DNA from 3 places in the Sinorhizobium terangae genome. Region 2 is predicted to be linked to each of the others. Evidence: predicted binding sites of a transcription regulator. Region 2 holds the regulator's gene; each other region holds the start of a gene.
What was found. Region 2 encodes LexA, which represses DNA repair genes until DNA is damaged. Its sites were predicted from a motif close to TGTTCNNNNTGTGTTCNG; they were not measured.
Positions count from the first base shown of each region.

Region 1: QA637_RS10770 (ATP-dependent helicase) is a predicted target of LexA. The motif match lies at 5,809-5,826, and genes of this name have one in related genera.
Region 3: QA637_RS11065 (ribonuclease T2) is a predicted target of LexA. The motif match lies at 3,116-3,133, and genes of this name have one in related genera.

Region 1 covers NZ_CP121659.1:2,237,302-2,246,980, reverse strand. Annotated here, with positions in the region: gene QA637_RS10790 (CreA family protein) at 1-237, opposite strand, end outside; gene QA637_RS10785 (GGDEF domain-containing protein) at 352-1,596, opposite strand; gene QA637_RS10780 (phosphoribosyltransferase) at 1,777-2,436, shown strand; gene QA637_RS10775 (GNAT family N-acetyltransferase) at 2,613-3,074, shown strand; gene QA637_RS10770 (ATP-dependent helicase) at 3,112-5,766, opposite strand; gene QA637_RS10765 (carboxymuconolactone decarboxylase family protein) at 5,880-6,290, opposite strand; gene QA637_RS10760 (efflux RND transporter periplasmic adaptor subunit) at 6,677-7,861, shown strand; gene QA637_RS10755 (efflux RND transporter permease subunit) at 7,858-9,679, shown strand, end outside.
Region 2 covers NZ_CP121659.1:1,354,056-1,363,734, reverse strand. Annotated here, with positions in the region: gene QA637_RS06545 (mandelate racemase/muconate lactonizing enzyme family protein) at 1-210, opposite strand, end outside; gene QA637_RS06540 (NAD(P)-dependent oxidoreductase) at 253-1,116, opposite strand; gene QA637_RS06535 (LysR family transcriptional regulator) at 1,468-2,424, shown strand; gene lexA (transcriptional repressor LexA) at 2,590-3,309, shown strand; tRNA gene QA637_RS06525 (tRNA-Cys) at 4,187-4,260, opposite strand; gene QA637_RS06520 (hypothetical protein) at 4,452-4,745, opposite strand; tRNA gene QA637_RS06515 (tRNA-Asn) at 4,886-4,960, shown strand; gene QA637_RS06510 (SMR family transporter) at 5,139-5,495, shown strand; gene QA637_RS06505 (SMR family transporter) at 5,492-5,818, shown strand; gene QA637_RS06500 (SDR family NAD(P)-dependent oxidoreductase) at 5,806-6,651, opposite strand; gene QA637_RS06495 (cysteine synthase A) at 6,975-8,015, shown strand; gene QA637_RS06490 (alanyl-tRNA editing protein) at 8,024-8,773, shown strand; gene sseA (3-mercaptopyruvate sulfurtransferase) at 8,792-9,655, shown strand; gene QA637_RS06480 (GNAT family N-acetyltransferase) at 9,661-9,679, shown strand, end outside.
Region 3 covers NZ_CP121659.1:2,302,790-2,312,468, reverse strand. Annotated here, with positions in the region: gene QA637_RS11080 (thiamine pyrophosphate-binding protein) at 1-922, opposite strand, end outside; gene QA637_RS11075 (DMT family transporter) at 969-1,922, opposite strand; gene QA637_RS11070 (alpha/beta fold hydrolase) at 1,919-2,872, opposite strand; gene QA637_RS11065 (ribonuclease T2) at 3,152-3,925, shown strand; gene ettA (energy-dependent translational throttle protein EttA) at 4,044-5,693, shown strand; gene QA637_RS11055 (ArsR/SmtB family transcription factor) at 5,889-6,911, shown strand; gene metF (methylenetetrahydrofolate reductase [NAD(P)H]) at 6,914-7,849, shown strand; gene QA637_RS11045 (DMT family transporter) at 8,458-9,396, opposite strand; gene QA637_RS11040 (lytic murein transglycosylase) at 9,526-9,679, opposite strand, start outside.

The DNA.
Region 1 (9,679 bases), 880 kb from region 2:
ATTGTTGGAGGGGTCCTCGAACCAGTTGCCGTTCTTCAGGCGGTCGATCACACTGCGATCGAAATAGGTCACGTGGCAGGTGACGCCGTTGACCTTGGGGTCGCGGACGGCATCGATCTTGATGTCGTTGCCGAGCCAGTCGACGCCCACTTGGCCGACCGTTTCGGCGCGCACGGGGAGGGACGCTGCACAGGCGGCCAGACCGGCAAGGAGCAGGATGCGGATGGGGCGGAACATGAAATTCACTCCGATGGATCGCAGCGTTGAGATAGGTAGCGGGCGCGGCAATGCAAGGCGCCGGCCTGTAGCTGCTTTGTCGCGGCAGGCCGCGGTGCGTTCACAGCTTGAACCTCAAGACCGATACTGACGTGTCGCCTGCCGCGGAGTCGCCTTTTCCGGCTGCGGACGACTATCGGACTGGCGCAGCTGCGCCGCTGCCGCCGCGAGCGCCCGAGCACTGGCGTCGATCTGGCGCTGCCTTGCGATCGTGCAGCGATCGCGGCCGTCCGCCTTGGAATCATAGAGCGCCAGGTCGGCGCGGATCATCACGTCGGTAATCGTGTCGCCTGGCGCTGCGGCCGCGATGCCGATGCTGACGGTCAGCCGGATGCGTTGATGGACGCGGGTGACGGGCGTTTCACGCACGGTCCGGCAGATTGCCTCGGCAAGCGCTGTCGCCTGCTCCTCGGTGTGGTCCGGCAGGATCAGGCCGAATTCCTCGCCGCCGATACGGCCAAAGGCACCGCGTCCGTCAAGAAAGGCGGATACGGTCTCTGCGAAATGCTTGAGCGCAATGTCGCCGCAGGCGTGGCCGTAATGGTCATTGATTTGCTTGAAATAGTCGAGGTCGAGGAGCAGGAAGGCAAGCGGCCGGCGCCGGGCCGCGCAGTCCGCGAAAATCCGTTCTCCCGCCTCGATCAGCGCCCCGCGCGACAAGGCGCCGGTCAGTCCGTCGCGGGCGATCGTCGTCCTCAAACCAGCGATGATGCGGCTCTGGACGCTGAGGATAACAGCGAGGAACAGGAGCGGCAGAAAAGCCACCCGCATTGCGGCAAGCGCGAACTCGGAGGCGACAGAAGCAGGAGCCGCGGCTGACTGATGCAGGGGGGTCAGCGCATGGAAGAGCGCGGCGCAGCCGACTGCGACCGAAATGACGATGACCACGTGGCACGCAAGCCGTGCCTTCGGCCAGCGATCGACGACGGCGAGGCCGGCGACCAGAAGAAGGGCAGAGGCAAGACCGACCACAAGCAGCAAGGCGCCGACTCTGTCGTCACCGTTCAATGATACGACCAGGCCGACAATGCCGGCGGCGAGCACCAATGCCGGCAACAGGAAAGCGGGAGCGGGTAGCGCAAGGAGACCACGGAACCCCAGAAGGATGAAGAGGCACGCGGAGATCAGCGCGCCGTAGCCGACGACGACGGGAAGAATGGCCGAGACCATACCCGCAAGGATCATCAAGGCGATTGCGATCGCCGCAAGCGCGCAGCCGAGGCAAAAAGACTGCATGCCGGCCGCCGACTGCCGTAGCGACAAGAGGATCGGCAGCATCATCAAAAGCGCCAAAAGCGATATGGCAGGGAGAAAGCTCATTTCGAAACGGCCTGTCGTGCTAAAATAGAAAGGCGGCTTGCGTTCCAGCCAATATGCGAAGTCAATTGGTACCCGTGGCGCATTAACGAAAGCCGGAAAAATTGGATGCAATTTTAGCGATTGGTTGACCGCGTAACGGTTGTGCATGCCAATGCGCGGAGACCGGCGGGAGCGGATGCGATGCCGGGTGAAAGCCTACCTTTTGCGGACAGGGTCGATGCAGGCCGAAAGCTGGCGCGCGCGATCGAGCGCGAGGATTTCGCCGATCCCGTGGTGATGGCGCTGCCGCGCGGCGGCGTGCCCGTGGCATTCGAGGTCGCCGCCCATCTCGGCGCGCCGCTCGAACTCCTGATCGTCCGCAAGATCGGCGCGCCCGGGCATGCCGAATTCGGGCTCGGTGCACTCGTCGACGGCGAAGTGCCGCAGCTTGTATTGAACGACGAAGCGATGCGCCTCGTGCATCCGCCCGAGGCCTATATCGAGGCCGAGACCGAGCGCCAGCGGCTCGAACTGACACGGCGCCGGGCGCTTTATGTGGGCGACCGACCGCGCGTTTCACCGAAGGGGCGCAATGTCATCGTCGTCGATGACGGCATTGCTACCGGCGGCACGGCCAAAGCGGCGATCCAGGCACTGCGGAAGGCAGGTGCGGCAGCGCTGATGCTCGCCGTTCCGGTCGCGCCGCCGAGCGCTGTTAGCAGCTTGCGCCGGGAGGTGGACCGGATCGTTTGCCTATCGAGCCCCAGCCCGTTCCATGCGGTCAGCATCTACTACGACGATTTTGAGCAGACGACGGATGCAGAGGTGGTCGCGCTTATGAAGGAGGCGAGGGGGCGGTGAGCCATTGGCGATCGCGACGACATTCCGCTTTCATGAAGTATTGATTTATCGAGCGCCTGCCTCATGTCCTTGAACCATCGTCGAGCGATGAACTGGTGCGCGACAGCCGCATGGACCGGATTGATGTCAGGGTTTATCCTCTCGCGCTCTGCAAGGCCTTCCTGGTGGGTTCGAAAATGACCGAAGACCTCTCGATCCGACCCGTCGTGCGCAGTGACTACGATCGATGGCTGCCGCTCTGGGAAGGCTATAACGCCTTCTACGGCCGCGCGGGGGCAACCGCGCTCACGCCCGACATCACGCTCATGACCTGGTCACGCTTCTTCGATGCCTATGAACCGATGCATGCGCTGGTTGCCGAAAGCAAAGGCCGGCTGATCGGGCTCACGCATTACATCTTCCATCGCAGCACGATCTCGATCCAGCCAAATTGCTATCTCCAGGACCTCTTCATCAACGAAGCCGCGCGCGGCAAGGGCGTCGGCCAGGCGCTGATCAACGGCGTCTTCGAAGCGGCACGACGGGCAGGCTCGCCGCGTGTGTACTGGCTGACGCACGAAAGCAACATCAAGGCGATGCGGCTCTACGACAAGCTGGCGCAGAAGTCTGGCTTTGTGATGTACAAGATGATGATTTGAGCGCGGGGCGGTGGCGTCGACCCAGCGTTCGGCCTGATCACACCCGCTCCACAAACCCCTCGAGCACGCGCTTCTGTCCGGCCCGATCGAAATTGATCGTCAGCTTGTTGCCCTCGATCGCGGCGATGTTGCCATTGCCGAATTTCAAGTGGAAGACGCGGTCGCCGATGTTGAAGCGGGAGGGTTCCGAGGTCGTCGACTTGGCGACCAGTTCGCCCTCGATCATGCGGGTGCGCGGGCCGGACTCGCCGTAGCCGATGCGCTCGACGGCGTGGCCGGAGCGGGTGCCCCAATTGTCGCGGGTCGCCTCCGAGCGGTGCTGCTGGGCGCGCTTCCAGCCGGGGGTCTGGTAGGAGTTTTCGAAGGGATCGGCCTTGTCGAAACGCGACTGGCCATAGCCGCCGCGACCGTAGCCACCATAGGAGACATCCTGCTCGGCCACTTCCACATGGTCGATCGGCAGTTCGTCCAGGAAGCGCGAGGGCATCGTCGATTGCCATAGGCCGTGGATGCGGCGGTTCGAGACGAACCAGATATGGCAGCGGCGCTTGGCGCGGGTGATGCCGACATAGGCGAGGCGGCGTTCTTCCTCGAGACCGGCGCGGCCGCCCTCGTCGAGCGCGCGTTGGTGGGGGAAGAGGCCTTCCTCCCAGCCCGGCAGGAACACCGTGTCGAATTCCAGGCCCTTGGCCGAATGCAGCGTCATGATCGAGACGGCATCCATATCCTCGTTCTGCTCGGCGTCCATGACGAGCGCGACATGTTCCAGGAACCCGCGCATCGACTCGAAGGCCTCCATCGAGCGGATGAGTTCCTTCAGGTTTTCGAGCCGCCCCGGGGCTTCCGCCGATTTGTCGGCCTGCCACATGGCGGTGTAGCCGCTCTCATCGAGAATCTGCTCGGCAAGCTCCGTATGCGGCGTCGTTTCGAGCAGCGTCTGCCAGCGGCGGAAATCGGTGACGACGTCGAAGAGGGCTTTGCGCGCCTTCGGCTTCAACTCGTCGGTCTCGATGATCTCGGTCGCAGCGGCGAGCATGGGGATGTCGCGCGCGCGGGCATAGTCGTGCAGGGTGCGCACCGTGGTGTCGCCTAAGCCCCGCTTCGGCGTGTTGACGATGCGCTCGAAGGCGAGGTCGTCGGCCGGCTGGCAGACAAGGCGGAAATAGGCCATGGCGTCGCGGATTTCGAGCCGCTCGTAGAAGCGCGGGCCGCCGATGACGCGGTAGTTGAGCCCGAGTGTGACGAAGCGGTCTTCGAATTCGCGCATCTGGAACGAGGCGCGCACCAGGATCGCGATGTCGTTCAGATTGTGCTTCTGCCGCTGTAGCTGCTCGATCTCCTCGCCGATGGCGCGGGCTTCCTCTTCCGAATCCCAGGCGGCATGGACGTGCACCTTCTCATCGTCCGGATTGGTGCGTTCGGTGAAGAGAGTCTTGCCGAGGCGGCCTTCGTTGTGGGCGATCAAGTGCGCGGCGGCGCCGAGAATATGTTCGGTCGAGCGGTAGTTGCGCTCCAGCTTGATGACCTTGGCGCCGGGGAAATCCTTTTCGAAGCGCAGAATGTTGTCCACCTCCGCGCCGCGCCAGCCGTAGATCGACTGATCGTCGTCGCCGACGCAGCAGATGTTGACGGTGGGTTTCCTGTCGCCGGCTCCCTGCGATTTCCCCTCCCCAACCCCTCCCCACAAGGGGGAGGGGCTATCCTGCCGCGCCGCCGCGTTCCGGTCATCGAGGTTCGACGCTTGCTCCTCGCTCGACTGCGATGGGGAGCGGGAGTCAGCGGCACGCACCTGCCCCTCCCCCTTGTGGGGAGGGGTTGGGGAGGGGTTTCGTTGCGACCAGCTTTTTCCCTGCGGCCGCTGCGCCAAGAGCCGCAGCCACATATATTGCGCGGTGTTGGTGTCCTGGTACTCGTCGACCAGGATGTAGCGGAACTTGTCGTGATATTCCCGGAGCACATCCGGATTGGCGCGGAACATGCGGATCGGGTGCAGGAGCAGATCGCCGAAATCGCAGGCGTTGAGCGTCAAGAGCCGGTTCTGGTAGGCGGCGTAGAGTTCGCGGCCCTTGCCGTTGGCGAAGGCGCGGGCGTCGCCCTCCGGAATTTGCGAAGGATCGAGGCCCTTGTTCTTCCAGGTGTCGATCATGCCGGCGAATTGCTTGGCCGGCCAGCGCTTGTCATCGAGCCCTTCGGCCTGGATGAGCTGCTTGATCAGCCGCACGACATCGTCGGTGTCGAGGATGGTGAAATCCGACCTCAAGCCGACGAGCTCCGCATGGCGGCGGAGCAGCTTGACGCCGATCGAATGGAAGGTGCCGAGCCAGGGCATGCCTTCGACCGCATGGCCGACAAGCACGCCGATGCGCTCCTTCATCTCGCGCGCGGCCTTGTTGGTGAAGGTGACCGCGAGGATCTGCGAGGGGAAAGCGCGGCCGGTCGAAAGGATATGGGCGATGCGGGTCGTCAGAACGCGGGTCTTGCCGGTGCCGGCACCGGCGAGGACGAGCACAGGTCCTTCGAGCGTCTCGACAGCTTCCGTCTGCTCGGGATTGAGGCCGGAGAGATAATCCGGGCGCTTGGCGTTGTCGCGGGCGGCCATGGCGCGCGCAGCGATACCGTTGGCGGCGGGCGCGGGTTTGCGCGGTGCCGGCTCCTCGTCGAAGAAGGGAATGTCGTCAAAACCTTTGCTCATGCGGCCCAATGTAGTGATTCGGGACCGAAAGGCCAGAAATGATGTTCTTCTTTTATTCCGGATTCTTCAAGCGCGAAGACAAGCCTGTGGAAAGATAGGCTATTTCGAAGCCATCAATTTTCGCCTGTCGCATCGAAAGCCGGATCGACAGGGACCTGCAGCGCGGTCGCCAATTGATTGGTCTTGGCGGCGAGCGAGATGACGCGCAGAAGGTCGGCATGCTGCGCCTCTGTCATGCCCTTGGCCTTGGCCGATGCCGTGTGGGAGTGGATGCAATAGCCGCAGCCGTTGCTGACGGAAACGGCGATATAGAGCATTTCCTTGACTAGTGGGTCGAGGGCGGAGGGCGTCGCCATGACCGCCTTCACCTCCGCCCAAGTCCGCTCCAGGAGGTCCGCGTCGAAGGCGAGCCAGAGCCACATATTGTTGATGAAGTCCGATTTCCGGGTGGCACGGATGTCATCGAAAACCGCCTTGACACGCGGGTCGGCTTCGGGATCGGGCGGCGGGACGACAGTACTCATGCTTTCTCCTTGCCAACCGCAGCAGCGTAGAAAAAGCCGCGCCGCGACAGCATACGCTGCCTTACGGCTTCCATGACGCAGGCGTCGCACATCGTCCTTCTCCACAACATGAGTTGAACATCGAAACCGATCGGAAATGGTCCCCGAGGCAAGCAGAATAGCCCAGCCGTCGAGGCTGTAAACACTGGTTGTCCAGCAAAACACTGCGCAATCGACGCACGGCGATCGGCGCCATCATGCCGCCAACAAATTCGCTTTTATTACAATTGCGTAATGATGGCATTCCGAGATTGCTCGAAGGCACGCAAATAATGATACTCGGGGCAAATCGGAACGCTCCGCCGGCACGGGCCGCGCTGGAGCGTGCTTTTCATTTGGAGATGTGAATGCGGGTTTGGAAGCAACTGGCGGTCAGCGCCGTTGTGCTCGTGGTGGGGGCAGTCGCCTGGGTACGTTTTGCGCCCGGCGCGGGGGAAACGCTGGCGGCGATCGGCGTTTCGCATCCGTTGATCGACGCACTGTCGAAGTCTGACGGTGGCGAAGGCGAAGGCGGGCGGCGCAACGGCGGACGCGGGCAGGGCGGCTTCGGCGACGCGACATTGGTTGTCGTCAGGCCGTCGGCGAGCGCGATCGTCAACGACAGGCTCAACGCCATCGGTAACGGCGAGGCGATCCACTCCGTCTCGGTAACACCGACGGCGACCGGCAATCTCACCGAAATATTGGTAAAATCCGGCGACAGGATCGCCGAGGGTCAGGTGATTGCCCGGCTCGACAGCGACGACCAAAAGGTTGCGGCGCAACAGGCGAAGCTGACGCGCGACAGTGCCGAGGAAAAGCTCGAGCGCTATCGCAATCTCAGCACGGCAAGGGCTGTGACGGCAGTCGAGGTTCGCGACGCGGAAATCGCGCTGCAGGCGGCGGAGTTGGCGCTGAAGACGGCAGAACTGGATCTCAAGCGCCGCGACATTGTCGCACCCTCGAAAGGTGTGGTCGGTATCATCACCGTCAATGTCGGTGACTACGTCACGACCTCGACGCCGATCGCGGTGGTGGACGACCGTTCGCAAATTCTTGTCGATTTCTGGGTGCCGGAACGCTTCGCCAGCAAGATTTTCGTTGATCAGCCGGTGACGGCAAATGCGATCGCGCAACCCGGGCGGCAGCTCGAAGGCGTCATCCACGCCATCGACAACCGTCTCGATCAGGCGAGTCGGACGCTCCGCGTCCGCGCGCGGCTTGAAAATCCCGACGACATGCTGCGGGCGGGCATGTCCTTCTCGGTCACCATGGCCTTCGATGGCGACCGTTATCCGACGGTCGATCCGCTGGCGATCCAGTGGAGTTCGGACGGATCCTATATCTGGCGTGTCAAAGGCGACCGCAGCGAGCGGGTGCCGGTCAAGATCATCCAGCGCAATCCGGACAAAGTGCTTGTCGATGCCGCTCTTGCCGAGGGCGACCGTGTCGTGACCGAGGGCGTGCAGCGCCTGCGCGACGGCGGCGCAGTGCGCGTTGCCGGCGAAAGCCGGCCCGAGCCCGAGCAGAAGGTCGCGGGAGATGCGCAATGAACATCGGGTTCGGGGGGCATCACGGCAAGGGCGGAGACCAAGGGGGAAAGAGCGGCTTTACCGCGCTCTTCATCCGCCGGCCGATCTTCGCGCTGGTGATCAACACGCTGATCGTCGTTGCGGGCCTCGCCGCCTGGAACGGGATCGAAATGCGCGAACTGCCGCAGGTCGACCAGCCGGTCGTCTCCGTGACGACATGGTTCGAAGGCGCTTCGCCGGAAACGATCGACCGCGAGGTGACCTCGGTCGTCGAAGGCGCGGTGTCGCGCGTCCAGGGCCTTAAAAGCATTTCGTCGAGCTCTTCCTTCGGGCGTAGCCGCGTGACGCTCGAATTCTCCGACACGACCGATATCGGCCAGGCCGCCAATGACATCCGCGATGCGCTCGGCCGCGTTGCCGGCCAGCTTCCAGACGATGCCGACGAGCCGATCATCGTCAAGGCGGACGCGGACAGCCAGCCCATCATCCGGCTGGCGCTCACCTCCGACACGATGACCATGGAAGACATGACGCTGCTTGTCGAGAACGAGATCAGCGACCGGCTTGCGGCTGTTGAGGGCGTCGCCGATGTAACCGTCTACGGCGACCAGGAGAAGATCTTCCGCATCGACCTGGACCAGGCGAAGCTCGCCGGGCGTGGGGTCACGGTGGCCAATCTTCGCGAAGCGCTCTCCAACGCGTCTTACGACGTGCCCGCGGGCTCGCTGACCAGCGCCAGCCAGGATATTTCTGTTCGGGCGACGGCGGACCTCCAGACGCCCGAGCAGTTCGAAAACCTCATCATCGGCGACAATGTGCGGCTGCGCGACGTCGCGACGGTGACGCTCGGCCCGGACACGGGCACGTCGGCGCTGCGCTCCAATGGTCGGCAGGGCATTGGTCTCGGCATCGTCCGCCAGGCCCAGTCGAACACGGTCAATATCTCCGAGGGCGTGCACAAGGTGGTGGATACGATCTCCGCGGAGATCCTGCCTGAGGGAACGGAACTCAAGATCACCAGCGACGATGCCGTCTTCATCAACGGCGCGATCCACGAAGTGGAGATAGCGCTCCTCGTCGCCGTATTCATCGTCACCTTCGTCATATATCTCTTCCTGCTCGACTGGCGGGCGACGCTGATCCCGGCGATCTCGATGCCGATCGCGCTGATCGGCACGCTCGCGGCAATTTATCTTGCCGGTTTCTCGATCAACATCCTGACGCTGCTCGCGATCGTGCTTGCAACCGGCCTCGTCGTCGACGACGCGATCGTGGTGCTCGAAAACATCGTGCGCCGCCGGGCGGAGGGGCTCGGACCGCGGGCCGCCGCCGTCCATGGCACGCTCGAAGTCTTCTTCGCGGTGCTGGCGACAACCGCCACGCTTGCGGCGGTCTTCGTGCCGCTCTCGTTCCTCCCCGGGCAGACCGGTGGACTCTTCCGCGAGTTCGGCTTTGTGCTCGCCTTCTCGATCCTGCTCTCGTCCTTCGTCTCGCTCACGCTTTGCCCGATGCTCGCCTCGCGTCTGCTGACGACCGATGCGCATGCTCATCAGGGCGTGATGAGTCGGCTCGGGGCGCGGGCCGCGGCGTTCTATCGGGTGACGCTTCGTGCGTGCCTCAATGCGCCGCTCATCGTCTTCGTCGTCGCCGCCTTCTTCACCGCGGCAGGTGCCGCCGGTTTCCTGACGCTGAAGTCCGAGCTGACCCCCAACGAGGACCGTTCGCAAGTCATGCTCAGGATCAACGCGCCGCAGGGCGTCTCGCTCGAATATACGCAGGCGCAGATGCGTCGCATCGAGGAAGGCCTTGAGCCGTTGGTCAAATCGGGCGAGATCGCCA
Region 2 (9,679 bases):
GGCACGGAAGTGACCGAGCTCCGCGACGAGCGTGGACTTGATCGAGCCCATATGGGCCGTGGCCGAGGCATAGCCGAACCCCTCGGCCTCTGCCGTCGCGACGCGCAGGATGACACCTTCCGTGTTTGGCTTGGCGCCAAGCGCGAACTTCCATTCCGGATCGTCCTTCTTCAGGACCACCGGCTCGACATCGAATGCGACAATTTCCATGATTCAGCTCCCGTTGCGCAAAACGTCGGCAGAGCAGAATTCTCAGGCGCTTCCGGCCTCGCTGTTGATCGCGATGACGCGGCGGCCGAGATAGTGGGCCTCGGGGCCGTAGAGCAGGTCGCGCACGTCGGCAGGGGTCAACAGTTTGATGAGCTGGTCGGTCTGGCCGCTCAGCGGCAGCACCAGCCCGCCCGCCTGCGCAAGGTCGAGAACGACGTCCATGTCCTTCTCGTGCCAGGTGAAACGGGTACCGTCCCAGCGTTCCAGCGTGTTGTTGTAGCCCGGGCTCTTCAGCAGAATTTCGCGCATGCGCTGCGCATCGACGCCGTAGCGCTTGGCAAGGAGCAGCGCTTCGTAGTTGCCGACGCAATGGATCCAGTGCAGCAGATTGTTGCAGGCCTTGGCGAGCTGTCCGGAGCCGATCTCGCCGACGTGCAGAACGTCGCGGCTGTAGCTCATCAACACCGGACGCGCCTTCTCGACATCGGCCTCACGTCCACCGCAGAGTGAAAGCAGCGTGCCCTCGCGCGCTCCCTCCAGGCCATAGACGACCGGCGCGTCGATGAAATTCACACCATAGCTGTCACAGTAATCGCTGAGTTCGCGCATCGTGCCCGGATTGTTGGTCGCGGCAATCGCAATGACCGAGCCCTTCTTGGCGATGGGCGCCAACTCCCTGGTCACCGCGCGCGACTGATCATCGGTCGCGACGACGGCGATGAAAACGTCGGCCATCGTCGCGAGATCGGCGAGGTCTTTTGCAGCCGTGATGCCCGCGGCGGATGCCTTGGCGAGGCATTCCGCATCAAGGTCGTAGGCAGCTACGGCGAAGCCCGCCTTCAGCACATGCGACGCCATGGCCAATCCCATTGCGCCGACGCCCACGAATCCAACTCTTGCCGACATGCAATCCTCCCCTCCTGCCTTGGAAAAATGCCAGCCGAAACCGTTGGGACACGCATGAGCGCTCCCTGAAGGCCAACAATGATCATGCGATGATTGAAATCCGGACTATCCGGAAATGCTCCTCCTCGACCGTCGCTTCGATTGTGCGACACCGTCTCCTCACGGCTTCGTACAACCCCGTCCTCAAGGACTTCCCGCTTCGGCCTTCCCTGGGCAAATCGATCGTAACCGCCGGGAATGATCGAAGTCTGCGTTTCGGAAGTTCTAAAATCAAGAAGAATGATTTGATATCGTTCAAACCAGAAGTTAGAACTGACTATCGTCAAATCCAGTTTCTCGGGGAGGTGAAATATGGATCTGCGTTCGGTCAATCGGTTCCTTGCAGTCGCTGAACTGGGCAGCCTGAACAAGGCCGCGCAGCGCCTCAATCTTTCCCAGCCGGCACTTTCGAAAAGTATCCAAATGCTTGAATATGCTTTCGGAGTGCCGCTGCTCGACCGCGGCCCGCGCGGCATCACGCTCACTTCCTTTGGCGAGGCGGTCTTCGATCATGCCCGGCGCATTGCCGCGGAGATGCGCAAGATGGAAAGCGAAATCAAAGCGATCCGCACGCTTGGATCGGGCGAGATCAACGTCGGCGCTCCGCTTGGCCCTGACAGCCGCACGCTCGCTTTTGCGATCCTCAGGCTCGTGACTGACGAGCGGCGTCTGACCATCAACATTGCCAATGGCACTCGCAGTGACCTGATCCGCCCATTGCTGCTCGGCGATCTCGACTTCCTGATCGCGACCCTCTTCGAGCCGGAGGATCTTCCGCCCGATGTCGAGCAGAGCGAGCTCTATCTCGATTCCATGATCCTCGTCGTACGCGCCGGTCACCCTATGCTTGACGGTCACCAGATCGAACTCAAGGACCTGGCCCAGTACCCTTGGGTGGTATTGACCGGCAACCGCGACCTCGAAGGCGCGCTGCGCAAGATCGTAGGCATGGAGTTCAATAAATCGGTTCTGCGCAGCGGCTCTCCGATGTTCGTCAAGAACATTCTCCAGAAGAGCGAGTTCATCGGCCTTGTGCGCCAGGACGCCGTCCGAATAGAGCTCGAAACAGGTTCGTTGGTCGAGATCGATATATCCGGCCAGCTTGACATCCAGGAGCTCGTGCCGGCGCAAAAGGTGGGATTGATCTTCCGATCCGACGTTTCAATTCCGGTGGCGAGCCAGGCCTTGATCCAGGAGATCACAACCGCGACACGCGCAAGCTCCGGAGCCCTCACCAGCCTGACCGACCGGCCAGGGTCGCGGCTCTAACTTTTGCATCGTTAGCGGGATAGCAGTCTGCCGAGCGACCGACCGCTTTTCAGCGGGAATACGCGACGACTGGGAAAATTCACGGAATTTTAGGCACTTGCGGAACACATATGGAACATATAGTGTCTGTTCTTGATTTGTTTCGCGATTCTGGAGTGACGCGCCATGCTAACCCGCAAGCAACAGGAATTGCTTCTGTTCATTCACGAACGAATGAAGGAATCCGGGGTGCCGCCGTCCTTCGATGAGATGAAAGACGCGCTGGACCTCGCCTCCAAGTCGGGCATCCACCGGTTGATTACAGCGCTCGAGGAACGTGGGTTCATTCGCCGCCTTCCCAACCGGGCGCGCGCACTTGAAGTCATCAAGCTGCCTGAGGCCTATACAACGAGCCCGCAGCCTCGGCGTGGCTTCTCGCCAAGCGTGATCGAAGGCAGCCTGGGCAAGCCGCCTGCCGCGCCGGCCGCCGCGCCGAAATCGCCGCCACCGAGCGATACCGCATCCGTTTCGGTGCCGGTCATGGGACGAATCGCGGCCGGTGTTCCGATCTCCGCGATCCAGAACAACACGCACGACATTTCCATCCCGGCCGAGATGTTGGGCAGTGGCGAACACTACGCGCTCGAAATCAAGGGCGACTCGATGATCGAAGCGGGTATCTTCGACGGCGACACTGTGATCATTCGGAATGCAAACACGGCTAATCCCGGCGACATCGTCGTTGCACTGGTCGACGATGAAGAGGCAACGCTCAAACGGTTCCGCAGAAAGGGCGCGTCCATTGCGCTCGAAGCGGCCAACCCGGCCTATGAAACGCGGATATTCGGGCCGGACCGCGTCAAGATCCAGGGCAAGCTCGTTGGCCTCATTCGCCGCTATCACTAAGCGCGTCGCGTTAAATCGGACTTATGTGACGCGCCTTAGATCAGTGCTTTTGTGCATCTCGTTGCCCCAACCACGGCACACTTTTGAGCGACACGCATTCGTTTGACGATGTAAGCGGTATTCGAGCCTGGTTGCAGGAGGCGGTGGCGTTTAGAAGCTGCTGGTCGGATGTTCTTTTTGAGCGCGAGACCTGACCTACCGGCTTCTCAGGATTCCTACCGTTGTTTCCGTGGTCGCAGCCGAATGCGGGCACGCCACGGAAGGCCCCTCGCCCAGACACTCGCGAAGCGTCTGGATTGGACCAAGATCATCGATTTTCTTGAGATAAGATCCCTTTGAGGCCTCAGGCGTCGAAGAACCACTGGCCTGCAATACCTCCAGCACCGCGCCGTTGGCCTGCTGCATGTTTTAGTCCGAGTCGACAACGATTTAGAAAACATGCAGTAGAGCGAGGCAAACGTTCAGCAGGAAGAAAAAGCCGGCCCATGCCCTTCGGCAGAGACCGGCGAGTGTACAAACCGCGCTTCAAAGCAAAAACTCGTTGTAAATGATATCGAGGGAGTTTAGGGGCGACACCTGCCATGATCCATGGACCTTAGTCCTACGGGACGTTGCCAAAGGTCTTAGGATTGTTGTGCGGTCCGCTCTTCGGCATGTAGCTATGACCGCGCGCAGGCGACATCCATGCCGGCGATCGAGGCGTTGGGGTGACCAGAGCCCGCTCGGCTGTCCCTTCGAGCCGCTATGGGACCTTCGTTGGAAAGAGTGCCGGACTGACGAGGTCATGACATATGGCCTCGATCCTTGCCCTGGTGATGAGGCTTAGGCAATTCTCGCAATCTGCTTGAAGCGGATATGTTAAGCTATTGATTTTGTTTGGAGGCCTCGCCCGGAATTGAACCGGGGTACAAGGATTTGCAGTCCTCTGCGTCACCACTCCGCCACGAGGCCTCTCGCGCTCGATCGATCAAGCGATGGCCGGCGTTTAGAACGAATCTATGAGGAGCGCAAGGGGGAAGGACTCGAAAAAGGTAGAACGTACGAAGGCATTCACCGTTCTCCCCAGCAATCCCCAGCGGCATCCAATCGGCGGATTCGTCAGCCGCCCCGCTGCCTCCAGACATCGGTTCCGCGTGCCAAGTTCAGGACTTTCCGGACGAATTTTGCTGGCCGCGCCAGCGTGCCCACCAGACCGCCAGTTTGCGGCGACGCCGGCGGATCGCCGGTATGTCGTGAGAGAGCACAAGCAGCCCCAGAGGAATCATCCAGAAACCGAGCACCGGCAGGAAGCCCAACACGCCGCCCACGATAAGAAGCGAGCCAAGCAGAATTCTAAGCACCGGCGAGTTGGGCAAGCTTATACGCCATTTTCCGAGAACGATCTCACGTGTCTGCGGATCGATGCCGAAATGTCGTTCTTTCCTGGCGTTCGTCATTATTGCTCTTTCATGCTCCTCCCCCAGAATTGGGGCCTTCTCCACAGCCTCGCAACCGACGTTGTCATTTTTTTTGAAAAACCGCTTGGCAAATCGAAAAAGCATTTGTATTAGCAGCCTCACTTCTGCGGCGCAGATGATCCCTGGTAGCTCAGCGGTAGAGCACTCGACTGTTAATCGATAGGTCGCCGGTTCGAATCCGGCCCGGGGAGCCAGTTTCAAAGAGCCATTCGCGGCAAGTACGCGAATGGCTCTTTTCGTTTGTCAGTATAAAACGCGTCGCCTTCGATCGGACTCATGTGACGCGCTTTAGGTCATTTGCTTTTATGCATGTCGTTGTCCCAAAACCGCTGCACACTTTTGGGCGACATGCATTAGTCCCGAAGGTTCCTCATGCGTGTTGCATGGCTTTTCCTGGCTCTCGCGATCGCGACCGAGGTCGCTGGCCTCACCGCGATGAAGGCCGCGTCCGCCTCCGGCTCCTATGCCGGACATGCGATCATGTATGCATCGATTGCGCTCTCATACGTATTCCTCGCCAGGGCCGTGAAGACGATCTCTGTCGGCGTCGCCTATGCCATCTGGGAAGGGTCAGGTGTCGCCCTCATCACGCTGGTCTCGGTGTTCGTCTTTGGCCATGCACTGAGCGGCCGTGAAATGCTGGGCCTGTCGATGGCCATCGTCGGGATACTGCTCGTCAACGCGGGCGAGGCACCGGAAGAGGAAGCGGCGGGAGAAGCGGCCCGATGAGCGCCAACAGCTTCTATTTCGCTTTCGCGGTTATGGCCGGCGTCCTCGACGTCGCTGCGAATCTGGCTTCCACGAAGTCGAACGGCTTTGCACGGCGCGGCTGGGGCGTGCTTTCGATTCTCCTGGTACTTGCCGCCTTCGCGCTGCTTGCGGAGGCGGTCAAGGGCATGGAACTTGCCATCGCCTATGCGGTGCTCGGTGCCACCGGCATCTTCGGCACCGCGATCTGCGGGCGTCTCTTCTTCGGTCAGAAGCTGAAACCGGTCGGCTGGCTCGGCCTGTCGCTCGTCTTCGGTGCGGTTCTCGTGCTTCACACCGCCTGACGCGACCGCCCCTTCGTTCTGGATTGCGACTTTTTCGCCGTGGTGGCGGGCACGCGCCCGGGCACGAGCCAGTTGAGAAGCGCGAAATAGGCCCTGTACGGCAGGAAACGCGCCAGTTTAACCGCATAGGTAAAGCGTTTCGGGAACGTGATCTCGAAGCGCCCTGATTTCAGGCCGAGGCAAATGCGCTCCGCCGCCTCCTCTACGCTCACCAGGGCCGGTCGCGGGAACTTGCCTCTGGCGGAGGCGGCCGTGTCGACAAAACCCGGACAGATCAATTGCAGGCGGATGCCGATACGATCGAGGTCGAATTTCAAGCTCTCGGCCATATTGATGAGCCCTGCCTTGGTCGCCCCGTATGCAGCGCTCATCGGCAGGCCGCTGTATCCCGCCAGCGACGACATGATGGCGATCTGGCCATGGCCGTTCGCCTTCATGTGTTCGACAACGGGTACGAGGCAATTGACCACGCCATGAAGATTGACCGCAAAGCTCTTATCGAAGGCGTCCCGGTTAAGATCGTCGCCGCGCACCGGAATCACTACGCCCGCATTGAGCAGGGCCAAAGCCACCCGGCCGTGATCGTATTCGATCGCCGCCAGCAAACGCTCCATGTCGCTCGGATCCGTGACGTCCCCATCGAGAACGACAATCCTGCCGGGGCCTGACGCCTCATGCTGAAGCGCCACCAGCCTCTCGTGGTTACGTGCCGTGACGACGACCGAGTACCCCTCCTCAACCAGCCTCAGGGCGACGGCGCGCCCGATGCCCGAACTCGCCCCTGTTATCCACACCATTCCATGGTCGGGTCGGGCTGTGAATGCAGTCGCCATTTCGTCCTCGCGTGCATCGGGAAGGGCTTCCCCTTCCAAAACCCGTGGCTGTCTCCCCCCTGCCCGGGTTTAATGCCTCTCCGACGGCAACGCCTGTCCAGATTTTCCACTTTCGACCGCCCTTTTGACGACCGAGACGAATTTTGCCCGGGACAGGTTAGCTGCGAAACGCTATTTCTTGCCTAGTGCACAGGCTGAGCCGAAAACACGCCAATATTTCGGCGATCTTGCCTGTAAACCAAATGTTTATCGGATCGCCGTTCATCAGGGTTTATGCTGGGCTCAGACCCGGCGTCTGTTCCGTCCAGCGTGAGGTTTTCAAAATGACCGTTCTTCCGTCCGTGCTCGAAGCGATCGGCAACACACCGTTGATCCGACTCCAGGCCGTTTCCGAAGCCACCGGCTGCACCATTCTGGGCAAAGCGGAGTTTCTCAATCCGGGCCAATCGGTGAAGGACCGAGCGGCCCTCTGGATCATCCGCCAGGCGGAAAAATCCGGGCAGCTGAAGCCCGGCGGCGTCATCGTAGAAGGCACGGCCGGCAACACCGGAATCGGCCTCGCGGTCGTCGCCAGCGCGCTCGGCTATCGCACGGTCATCGTAATCCCTGAAACGCAGAGCCAGGAAAAGAAGGACGCGCTGCGCCTGCTGGGCGCCGAACTGGTCGAAGTTCCCGCAGTACCCTACAAAAATCCCAACAACTACGTGAAGATTTCGGGCCGACTGGCCGCCGAACTTGCCAAGACGGACCCGAACGGCGCGATCTGGGCAAATCAGTTCGACAATGTCGCCAACCGCGACGCGCATGTGGAAACAACCGCGCCGGAAATCTGGCGCGACACGGACGGCAAAGTCGACGGTTTCATTTGCGCGGTCGGCTCTGGAGGCACGCTCGCCGGCGTGGCACAAGGGTTGCGGGCCAAAAATGCAGCCGTCAAGATCGGTATTGCCGATCCGGAAGGGGCCGCACTTTACAATTACTATGCACATGGCGAGCTCAAGGCGAGCGGAAGCTCGATCACCGAGGGCATCGGCCAGGGCCGCATCACGGCCAACCTCGAAGGGTTCACGCCGGACTTCGCCTACCAGATTCCCGATTCGGAAGCCGTGCCCTATGTCTTCGACCTTATCGAAAAGGAAGGGATCTGCGTCGGGGGCTCGACCGGCATCAACATTGCCGGCGCGGTGCGCCTCGCCAAGGATCTCGGTCCCGGCCACACGATCGTAACGATTCTCTGCGACTATGGTAACCGCTATCAATCGAAGCTTTTCAACCCGGACTTTCTGATCTCCAAGGGCCTGCCGGTGCCAAACTGGCTGAAGACCACTTCGAACATCACCGTCCCGTACGAACCCGTCGGATAAAATTTACGATGATCAAGACCGTTACCGCCCTCTTCCGTGAAGATTTCTACCTCTCGACCTGCGAGGCAAGTGTGACAGGGATCCTCGAGAATGGCGGGATCGAGCTTGATCAGACGTGCTTTTATGCCACCTCGGGCGGGCAGCCGGGCGATACCGGCTTTCTCGAGCGTGACGACGGAAGCCGAATCGCAATCGCAGGCACCAGGCACGGCGCCACCAAAGACGTCATCATACACGTCCCGGCGGGAGGTCAGCCTTCACCGGCGATCGGCGAAAAGCTCGTCCTCCACATCGACTGGCCGCGCCGATACCGATTGATGCGCATGCATACCGCCTGCCACCTGCTTTCCGTCGTTTGCCCCTTCCCGATCACAGGCGCCGCCGTCGGGGAGGACGAAAGCCGCGTCGACTTCGACATGAGCGAAACGATCGACAAGGATCAGGTAACCGCCGCGCTCATGAAACTCGTCGACGAGAACCACCCCGTTTACGTGCAATGGATCACGGACGAGGAACTCGCGGCCAACCCCGGCATCGTCAAATCGAAGAACGTCCGCCCGCCGATGGGCCTTGGCAGGGTGAGCCTCGTCTGCATCGGAAAGGATTCCGCCGTCGATAGCCAGCCCTGCGGCGGCACGCATGTTTCCGAGACCCAGGAAGTGGGCGCGATTCACATCGCCAAGGTAGAAAAGAAGGGTAAGGAGAATCGGCGTTTTCGAATACGCTTCGGATCGCCCGAGGATCGTGCGGCTGTTTGAGTCTGTGGAGAGACGACAATGGATAACAAGAACGAGAACAAGAGTGCTTTTGTCGTTTCTGCGGACTGGCTCCAGCAGCGCCTTGCCGATCCGACGGTGAAGATCCTGGATGCTGCCTGGTACCTGCCGGCGCAGAACCGGGACCCGAAGTCGGAATACGCGGCGGCGCACATCCCCGGTGCGATATTCTTCGACCAGGATGCGATCGCCGACCAATCAAGCGGGCTGCCGCATACCCTCCCCTCGCCGCAGGCCTTCGCGGAAGCCGTCGGTGCCATGGGGATTGGCGAGGACGACACAATCGTCGTTTACGACGGGCCGGGCATCTTCACCGCGCCGCGCGTGTGGTGGATGTTCCGGATCATGGGCGCAAAGAACGTCTTCGTTCTCGATGGCGGGCTGGATGGCTGGAAGGCGGAAGGACGGCCGACGACCCAGGAAATCCCTGATCCGAGGCCGCGCGTTTTCAACGCCACGTTCAATGCTGCGGCCGTCACCTCCTTCGAGCGCATGAAGGAGATTGTCGCGAACCGGCTCGCTCAGATTGCTGATGCGCGCGGCGCAGGCCGCTTCACCGGCGAGGAACCGGAACCGCGAGCCGGCATGCGCTCGGGGCATATGCCTGGAGCCAAGAGCCTGCCGTCCGGCGTTTTTTCCGAAGGAGGCAAGCTCAAGAGCCTCGACGCCCTGCGCCAAACCTTTAGCGATGCTGGCGTCGACCTGACGCGGCCGGTCGTCACCACTTGCGGGTCCGGCGTCACCGCGGCAATCATAACTCTTGCCCTGCAATCGCTGGGGCACACGGACAATACGCTCTATGATGGCTCCTGGTCGGAGTGGGGCGGACGGCCCGACACGCCGGTCACGACCGGCAGAGAGTGAGTGCCATGCAAGAATCGAAATCTG
Region 3 (9,679 bases), 950 kb from region 2:
AGACGCGGCCGAGCTCGGCGGGATCGGGATGGACATGGACCAGCGTCTGCCTGGGGTAGGGGACGTCGAGCAGCGTGTAGCCGGAAGAGGGCATCTCGGAAAAACGGCCGCCGACGAGCAGGACGAGATCGGCCTCCTTGATTTCCTTCGCAAGCGCGGGATTGATGCCGATGCCGACATCGCCGGCGTAAACCGGATTAAGGTGATCGAAGAGCATCTGGCGGCGGAAGGAGCAGCCGACGGGCAATCTCCAGCGCTCGGCAAAGCGCTGAAACTCAGCCACGCTTTCGGCAGACCAGCGCGTGCCGCCAAGAATGGCGATCGGTCGTTTGGCTGTGGCAAGCAGTTCCTCAAACCGGGCGATCTGGCTCCGGCCAGGATGGCTTTCGACCGGCTGGTAGGCGCGGGCCAGAGTGGCCTCGGTGCTATCGGTCAGCATGTCCTCCGGGAGCGTCAGCACCACCGGGCCCGGCCGGCCGGACGTCGCGACGGCGAAGGCGCGGGTCACGAATTCCGGGATGCGGGCTGGATCGTCTATTTCTCCCACCCATTTCGCGACCTCGGTAAAGGCGCGGCGATATTCGATCTCCTGGAAGGCCTCGCGCTCGCGCGCGTCGCGCTGCACCTGGCCGACGAAGAGGATCATCGGAATCGAATCCTGCCTGGCGACATGAAGGCCGGCGGAGGCGTTGGTGGCGCCGGGGCCGCGCGTCACCATGCAGACGCCCGGCTCGCCGGTGAGTCGTCCCCAGCAATCCGCCATCATCGCCGCGCCGCCTTCCTGCCGGCAGACGATGACGTCGATGTCGGTGTCGTGCAGCGCATCCAGAACCGCCAGATAGCTCTCCCCCGGCACGCACGAGATGCGCCTGACGCCATTTGCCACCAGGGCCTCGACAACCAGCTGACCACCCGTTTTCATCCAAATTCCTCCCAATGCTCTTTCATTCTTATCCGTTGCTGGCGCCTCAGATCGCCGGCGAGACGGGCGCGATGCTTGCGGTCTTCTCAACCCTGCGCTCGCGCCAGATAATATAGAGGCCCGAGCCGATAATGATCGCGATGCCGAGCCACTTCAGCGCGTCCGGCAGATCGCCGAAGACCAGCCAGCCGAAGATCGTCGCCGACACAATTTCGAGATATTGCAGCGGCGCGAGCACCGAGGCCAGGGCGGCGCGATAGGCATAGACACCGAGCACGCCCGAGATCGTCGCCGCGACGCCGACGCCAAGCAGGTAGAGCCACGCGTTGCCCTCGGGCCAGACGGGATCGAACACGCTCGAGCCGCTGCCTTCGCCCAGCGAGAGCAGGGCGAGGCAGAAGAGGCCGCCCCAGATACCCGCGTGGAACTGCATCGACCAGGGGTCCTCGTTCTGCGCGACCATGCGCGTGACGAGCAGGAAGACGGCGAGTCCGAAGGCGGAGACGATCGGCAGAAGCGCGATCAGGCCGACTTCCTTCATGCTCGGCTGGATGACGAGCAACGCACCGAAGAAGCCGACGGCGCAGGCGGTGTAGCGCCTCCAGCCGATCGTTTCCTTGAGGAAGATGCTACCGAGAATGGTGAGGATGATCGGCTCGACGAAGAAGATTGCGATCGCGTCGGCCACTTCCATCACCTTCAGCGTGGTGATGAAGGAGAGCATGGTCAGCACCAGAAGCCCGCCGCGAAGGGCATGCAGCGCGCTCTTCTTCCAGGTGAGGTCGAGGAGCGTGCGGCGGACGAGCACGACCGGCAGGATGAAGACGACCTGCAGCAGGAAACGGACGGCGGTGATCTCGGCCGAGGGTACCGTGGCGATAGCAAGCTTGGCGAAAATGTCGATCAGCGGCGAAATCAGAACGGCGATGACCATCAGCGTCAGGCCATAGGAAACGCGATTATGAGCGGTGGCGATTCTGGGCAGGGTGAGGTCGGTCATGGTCTTCCGTCTCGTCGGCGCTTCCGGTCGACCGCCTTCAGGCACCAGGCGACGAAGTCTTCGGTTGCCTGCTCCCGGCCGATCTCGTTGAGTGTTTCGTGGCGCATGCCGTCATGGATGGTAATGGTCACGTCGGTCATGCCGCGTGCCTTCATTCGTTCGCCGAGCCAGCGAATGGCGGCGCCGTTGAACGTCGAAGGATCCGCGCTGCCGCCGACGAGATGGACCGGCAGGTCGGCGGGCAACCGCGCCAGCCGGTCCGAGCGGGCGCCGGCGAAGGCGAATTTGAACACGTCGATCCAAAGCGACACCGTCGCATCGAAACCACAGAGCGGATCGGCCACGTATTTGGCGACTTCGTCTTCATCGCGCGACAGCCAGTCGAAATCGGTCTTTCGATCGGCAATCGCCTTGCTCCAGGCGCCGAATGTGAGCTTCGTCAGCAGCGGGCTCGGCACGTCCGAACCTTTGAGCATTCTCTCGATCGCCAGTATCGCCTGGCCGCCCCGGCCGGCGAGACCCGGACGGAAATTGGAGTTCCAGACGGCGAGAGCGTCGTAAAGCTTAGGATCGGTTTCTGCGGCGTTGAGCGCGATGAGGCCGCCCATCGAATGGCCGAAGAGGATAATCGGCAGGCCCGGATGATCGGCGGCGGCCACGTCCCGCATCGCCCGGACGTCCGCGATCACCTTGGCCGCCCCGTCGCGGTGGCCAAAGGTCGCAAGCGGGGCATCCGGTGCGCGGCTTTCGCCATGGCCGCGATGGTCGTGCGCATAGACATGGAACCCATGTTTGGCCATCGCCTCGGCGAAACGCGCATAGCGGCCGGAATGCTCGGCAAGCCCATGGCTGACAATGAGGATTCCGTGCGGCCCGGTCGAGGCCGCGAAGTGGCGCCAGCCGAGCGCAGCACCCGTCGGGCTTTGATGCGTCCTCACCTGCCCGAACATCCCATGCCCCCCCGGACCAATCGTCAGACTCTCGTGTGCGGGTTACCAACGGAGCGTCCGTTGCGCGAACCGGAAGCACTTTCCAGCAGAAAATGTGCCTCTCTGCGGAAAATGCACACCGGCCGATATCAAATCGATTTGCGCCGCAAAGGCAATCGTTGCTTGTTGCTTGTTGTGCATGACGTCACAACGAATCTGGAAATGAGAATTAGAGGTTGCAATTTTCGCGCATTCGTCGATATTTGTTCCCGTTTTGTTTTCATGTGGGGGTTATTCGAAATGCGGACGAGGGTGAAAGCGAATCTTGCGAGAGTTGCAACGCTCATGCTGGGGCTGGGACTGTCGTCCTTCGCCGCCGCCGAGGAAGTATCGACGCAGGAAGCCGCGGAAGTGGCAGGCTCCGGCAAGACGCAATATGTGCTGGCGGTCAGCTGGCAACCGGGATTTTGCGAGACGCGGCCGACCCGCAACGAATGCGCGGATCAGACGGCCGATCGTTTTGATGCGACACACTTCTCGCTTCACGGCCTCTGGCCGCTGAAGAAAAGCTACTGCGGCGTCGAGGCGGAGCTCAAGGCGCGCGATCGAAAAGGTGATTGGCTGGACCTGCCGAAGCTTGCCATGGCCGAGGAGACCGCTGCGCGCCTGCTCGTTGCCATGCCGGGGGTCAAGTCCGGCCTCGATCGCCACCAGTGGCTGCAGAGCGGCACGTGCCAGACGGCAAAGGCGGAAGATTATTTCAGGCTGCAACTGCGCCTTCTCGATGAATTGAACAGTTCCGCGGTGCAGGCCCTCTTTGCCGACAAACTCGGATCCGAGATTGACGAAAACGAGATCAAGCACGCCTTCGACCAGAGCTTCGGGGCAGGGGCCGGGGACCGGGTGCGCATGCGCTGCCAGACTGTCAACGGCCGCAGCGTCATAACCGGCCTCACCATCGGACTTGCCGGCGACCTTTCGGGCAAGGCCGGCCTCGGTAGCCTCATCCAGGCGGCCGGGACGACCGAGTTCAAATGCGCCAAAGGGATCGCCGCCGCCGCCGGGCATGGTTGATCCGCGACGGTTGCCTGCCGGAAGGGATTGGCGTGGGCAGGCCTTTGGCGGATTGCCCCGCTACCATAATTCGCCTACATAGCGGGCAAATTTCCCTTCCGATGCGGAGCATTCCCTTATGGCACGTCAGTTCATCTACCACATGGCCGGGCTCAACAAGGCCTATGGCAACAAGAAGGTCCTCGAGAACATCCATCTCTCGTTCTATCCGGACGCGAAGATCGGAATTCTCGGCCCCAACGGCGCCGGTAAGTCGACGGTGCTCAGGATCATGGCAGGCCTCGACCACGAATACACCGGCGAAGCCTGGGTCGCCGAGGGTGCGACTGTCGGTTATCTGCCGCAGGAGCCGCAACTCAATCCCGCAAAGACCGTGCTCGAGAACGTCATGGAGGGCGTCGCCGCCAAGAAGGCGATCCTCGATCGTTACAACGAGCTGATGATGAACTATTCCGACGAGACGGCGGAAGAGGGCGCCAAGCTACAGGACATCATCGACAGCCAGAACCTCTGGGACCTCGACAGCCAGGTGGAAATGGCGATGGATGCGCTGCGCTGCCCGCCGGGCGACGCCGACGTCAACAATCTCTCGGGCGGCGAGAAGCGCCGCGTTGCGCTCTGCAAGCTGCTGCTGTCACAGCCGGATCTTCTGCTGCTCGACGAACCGACCAACCACCTCGACGCCGAAACGATCGCCTGGCTCGAAAAGCACCTACGCGAATATCCCGGCGCGGTGTTGATGATCACCCACGACCGCTACTTCCTCGACAACGTCACCGGCTGGATACTCGAACTCGACCGCGGCCGTGGCATTCCCTACGAGGGTAACTATTCCGCCTATCTGCAGGCCAAGGCCAAGCGCATGGCGCAGGAAGGGCGCGAAGAGGCTGCCCGCCAGAAGGCCATCAACCGCGAGCAGGAGTGGATCGCCTCGAGCCCGAAAGCCCGACAGGCGAAGTCCAAGGCGCGTGTTCGCGCCTATGACGAACTGGTCAAGGCAGCCGCCGACCGGCGTCCCGGCGACGCGCAGATCATCATTCCCGTCGGCGAGCGCTTGGGCCAAGTGGTCATCGAGGCGGAGAATATTTCCAAGGGCTATGACGACCAGCTGCTGATCGAAGGCCTGAGCTTTAAGCTGCCGCCCGGCGGCATCGTTGGCGTCATCGGTCCGAACGGCGCCGGCAAGACGACACTCTTCCGCATGATCACCGGCCAGGAACAGCCGAACGACGGTTCGTTCCGGATCGGCGACAGCGTGCAGCTTGCCTATGTCGACCAGAGCCGCGACGCGCTCGACCCCAACAAGACCGTCTGGGAGGAGATCTCCGGCGGCAACGACATCATCAAGCTCGGCAAGCACGAGGTCAACTCGCGCGCCTATTGCTCGTCCTTTAACTTCAAGGGCGGCGACCAGCAGCAGAAGGTCGGGACGCTGTCGGGCGGCCAGCGCAACCGCGTGCACCTTGCGAAGATGCTGAAATCAGGCGGCAACGTGGTCCTGCTCGACGAACCGACGAACGACCTCGATACCGAAACGCTGGCGGCACTCGAGGACGCGCTCGAAAACTTCGCCGGTTGCGCGGTCATCATCAGCCACGACCGCATGTTCCTCGACCGCTTGGCGACCCATATCCTTGCCTTCGAGGGCGACAGCCATGTCGAGTGGTTCGAAGGCAACTTCGAGGATTACGAAAAGGACAAGATCCGTCGTCTCGGCCCCGATTCAGTCAATCCGAAGCGCGTGACTTACAAGCGCCTGACGCGCTAGTCGGCGTGGCTTTGGGCGAAGCCGCCCGAGCCATAAATGTCTCACGAGTTCCAGGGCTATCTTTGGACGGGCGGACCGCGGGGTCCGCCCGTCAGCCTATCTTTCCTGCGTCATTCGATTGTCTTTACGCGCAAATTCGCTTGCGCACGTCTCGCAAATTACATAAAGATATCTTTATGTGTTGATGAGGAGGCGGTGGTGACGCGAGAAACGCTTGGATTGGACGCGTTGGTCGACGTGCTGAAGGCGGCGGGTGAGCCGACGCGGATGCGACTTCTTGCGCTGCTTTCTGCGAGCGACCTCACCGTCACCGATCTTACCGAAATTCTCGGACAATCGCAGCCGCGCATCTCCCGGCATCTGAAGCTGCTTGCCGAAGTGGCGCTCATCGATCGCTATCAGGAAGGGGCCTGGGCCTATTTCCGCCTGCGACAGGAGGGGGGACGCGTCGCGTTGGTGCGTGAGTTGCTCGCGGCGGCCGCGGCCGAAGATGCCATCCTCGCCAGGGATGCGACGCGGCTCGCCGTCCTGAAGCGGCAGCGTGCCGAGAAGGCGCAGGCCTATTTCAGCCGCAATGCCGCCGAATGGGATGAACTGAGGCGACTGCATGTCAGCGAAGGCGACGTCGAGGCGACGCTGAAGGCGATGGTCGGCGAGGAGTCGGTCGAAAGCCTGCTCGATCTCGGCACCGGCACCGGCCGTATCCTGCAACTTTTCGAGGGCATCTACCGGCGCGGCATCGGCGTCGACGCCAGCCGCGACATGCTGGCGGTGGCGCGCTCCAACCTCGACAGGGCGGGGATCACGAAAGCCTCCATCCGCCATGGCGATATCTTCAACCTGCCGCTCGACGGGCAGGCCTTCGATCTCGTGACGATCCATCAGGTGCTGCATTTCCTGGAAGAGCCGGAAGCGGCGATTGCCGAGGCCGCACGCATGCTCGCCCCTGGAGGCCGGCTCGTCATCATCGATTTCGCACCGCACGGGCTCGAATATCTGCGCGACGAGCATGCCCATGCGCGCCTCGGCTTTTCCCATCAGGCAATGGCCGATTGGCTGCAGAAGGCTGGTCTCGCGCTCGAGAAGACAACCGACCTCGCGCCGGAAGGCGTGGACGAGGGCAAACTGACAGTGACGATCTGGCTGGCACGCGATCAGCGTGTCGCCGATCACATCGCCGATATGCCGCGTCAGCGCGTTCAGGCAGGGGGAGTTTAGGAATGACGACACGGACGCTTTATCCGGCCGAGCGTGGCAATCTCAGGCTTTCATTCGAGTATTTTCCTCCGAAGACCGACGAGATGGAGGTGCAGCTCTTCCAGACGGTGGCTGACCTCTCGGTTTTCGACCCTGCCTTCGTCACCGTGACCTACGGTGCCGGCGGCTCGACGAAGGCCCGCTCGCTGACGACCGTCAAGCGCATGATCGGCGAAATGGGCATCGGGAACACTGCGGCGCATCTGACCTGCGTCGGCGCCCCGAAGGCCGAAGTCGATGCGGTGATCGAGGAGTTCCTGGCCTTCGGCGTCCGGCATTTCGTGGCGCTCCGGGGCGACCCGCAGGGCGGCATCGGCAGCGCCTACCAGCCATTTCCCGGCGGTTATGAAAACGCCGCCGCGCTCGTCAAGGCCTTGCGCGCCCGTGGCGACTTCGAAATATCGGTTTCGGCCTATCCGGAAAAACACCCGGAGAGCCCGGACGTCGCCGCCGATATCGACATGCTGAAGCGCAAGGTTGACAACGGGGCGACGCGGGCGATCACGCAGTTCTTCTTCGACAACGACGATTTCGAGCTCTATCTGGAGCGCGTGCGAAGGGCTGGCGTCCAGGTGCCGATCGTGCCGGGGATCCTGCCGATCAACAATCTCGCTCAGGTGCAGAGATTCGCCGGACTGTGCGGTGCGCGTGTTCCCGAGGTGATCCATTCGCGGCTCGCCCATCTTGAAGACCAGCCCGCGGAGCGGTTCAAGGAAGCCACCCATATCGCCGCCGAGCAGATTGTCGATCTCGCCCGGCGCGGCGTGCGCGATTTCCATCTCTACACGATGAACCGCTCGCCGCTTGTTACCGCCGTTTGCGATCTTGTTGGCTACGCGCGCGTCCCGGCGCGGGAGGCCGCTGTCGACCTTCCGATGAGGGCGGTCGCAAGCGCGTAGACGTTTCCGGACAAACGCTACTGCATGTCTCCTTAAATCGACCTCGATTTAAGGACAAAGACATGCAGCAATTCAAAGTGCTACAGCGTCCTTTGCGCGTCTAATAAGACGCGCGGCGCTGTATGTTTCGAGCAAAGATAAAGCCCATGAACGGATCGACGTTCATGGGCTTTGGTTTTATCGCAGCCTGTTGACCGGGTACTCTCTGAGTGGCCTGCCTACAACTCTTGCTGCAAATGGATTTTCCGGAAATTAAAGTCCTTGTCTCGGTTTGGACTTTTCAGCGGCCCTGCTCAGACAAAAAGCATGACGGCCACGAATGCGAACGCTGCACTGATCATGAGGACATTCAACGAATGTGTAAGTCCCATATGATGATCCTCCCTGCGTTGACCGGTAAAACATAGGGCGAAAAAACGGCGCATGAAAGCGAAACTTGTGCTGCGCTGCGAAAAGAGGAATGTCAGAAAACGTTGTTTACAGGCGTAAGCGGCGGAAATCGTTTTGATATTCGAACTTGCCACATTTTTTTCACAATTGCTTCGCGCTGGTTAATGTAACCGTTTGTAATGCTCCGTGAGCCTCGCCGAAGCCATTTCGATTCGGTTTCAGGTCGAATATCGAAGCTTCAGGATGCGTCCGTCGAGGACCGCGAGGCCGGTTGCGATGAGCGCCATGCCGGCGATATCCGCCGTCTGCAGCGTCTCGCCGAGAAAGAGATAGCCAAGCAATATGGCACTCGGCGGTACGAGCAGAGTGACGAGCGAAGCATTGGTCGCCCCGGCCTCCGCCATGATCCGGAAATAAAGAATGTAACCGTAAGAGGTGGAGACGAGGGCGAGGCCAAGGACAGCGAAGACGGCCGTCATCGGCGGCGCGGGCAGCATCCATGGCGTATCGGCAAGCGCCGCGATCGGCAGCATCATCAGTGTCGATGCCGTCAATTGTCCGGCTGCAGTGACCGGCGGTGCCAGACTGCGGAAGCGCTTGCCGTAGGTTGCCGCCAGGCCGTAGCTGACGGCGGCCAGCACCGGCAGGACAAGTGCCCAAAGCGGGATCGTTGTGGAATTACCGACAAGGCCCGCAAGCGCACTCGGCCCGATGAGCACGATGGTGCCTGCCAAGCCCAGCAGACAGCCGCTGATCTTGGCGGCGCTCAGCTTCTCGTCGTCCGTTGCCATGTTGGCGATCAATACGGTCCAGATCGGGGTTGTCGCGTTCAGGATTGCGGCGAGTCCTGCGCCGATGTGGGTCTGGCCCAGGAAGATGAAGGCGTGCGGAATGGCATTGTTGATCAAACCCATCAACAGGAATTCGGGCCAGCGTTCCTTGAGCGCCGGATAGATGCCATAGCGGCCGCGGATGTAGATGTGGAGAGCAAGTGCTGCGAGACCGAGACGCAGGAGAACCAGCGTGAAGGGTGGCACATGGGCAACGGCAACGCGGGCGAAGAAAAAGGAGCCGCCCCAGATAAGACCGAGCAGGGTCAGGAGCGCCCAGTTGCGCATCGTCATCTGTGTGTTGATCGCCTTTGCCGGTGAACTCATGGTCGTGCCTGTGCCAATCTGCAAGTAATGCGCAAGCTCTAATACAGAGAAGCGGGTGTTGCCACCCGCTTCTTGCACGTGTTCGAGTATTACCAGACCCGTCGCGGTCGGTTCAAGGACGAGCGTGGATCAGAGCGCCTGCAAGAGCTCCGGCGTTGCCCAACCATCAGCAGGCAGTCCGAGCTTCAGCTGTTCCTTCTGCAGTGCGGCGCGCGTGCCGGAACCGAGAATGCCATCGATCTTACCGACATCGTGGCCAAGCGCCTGGAGCCGCGTTTGCAAC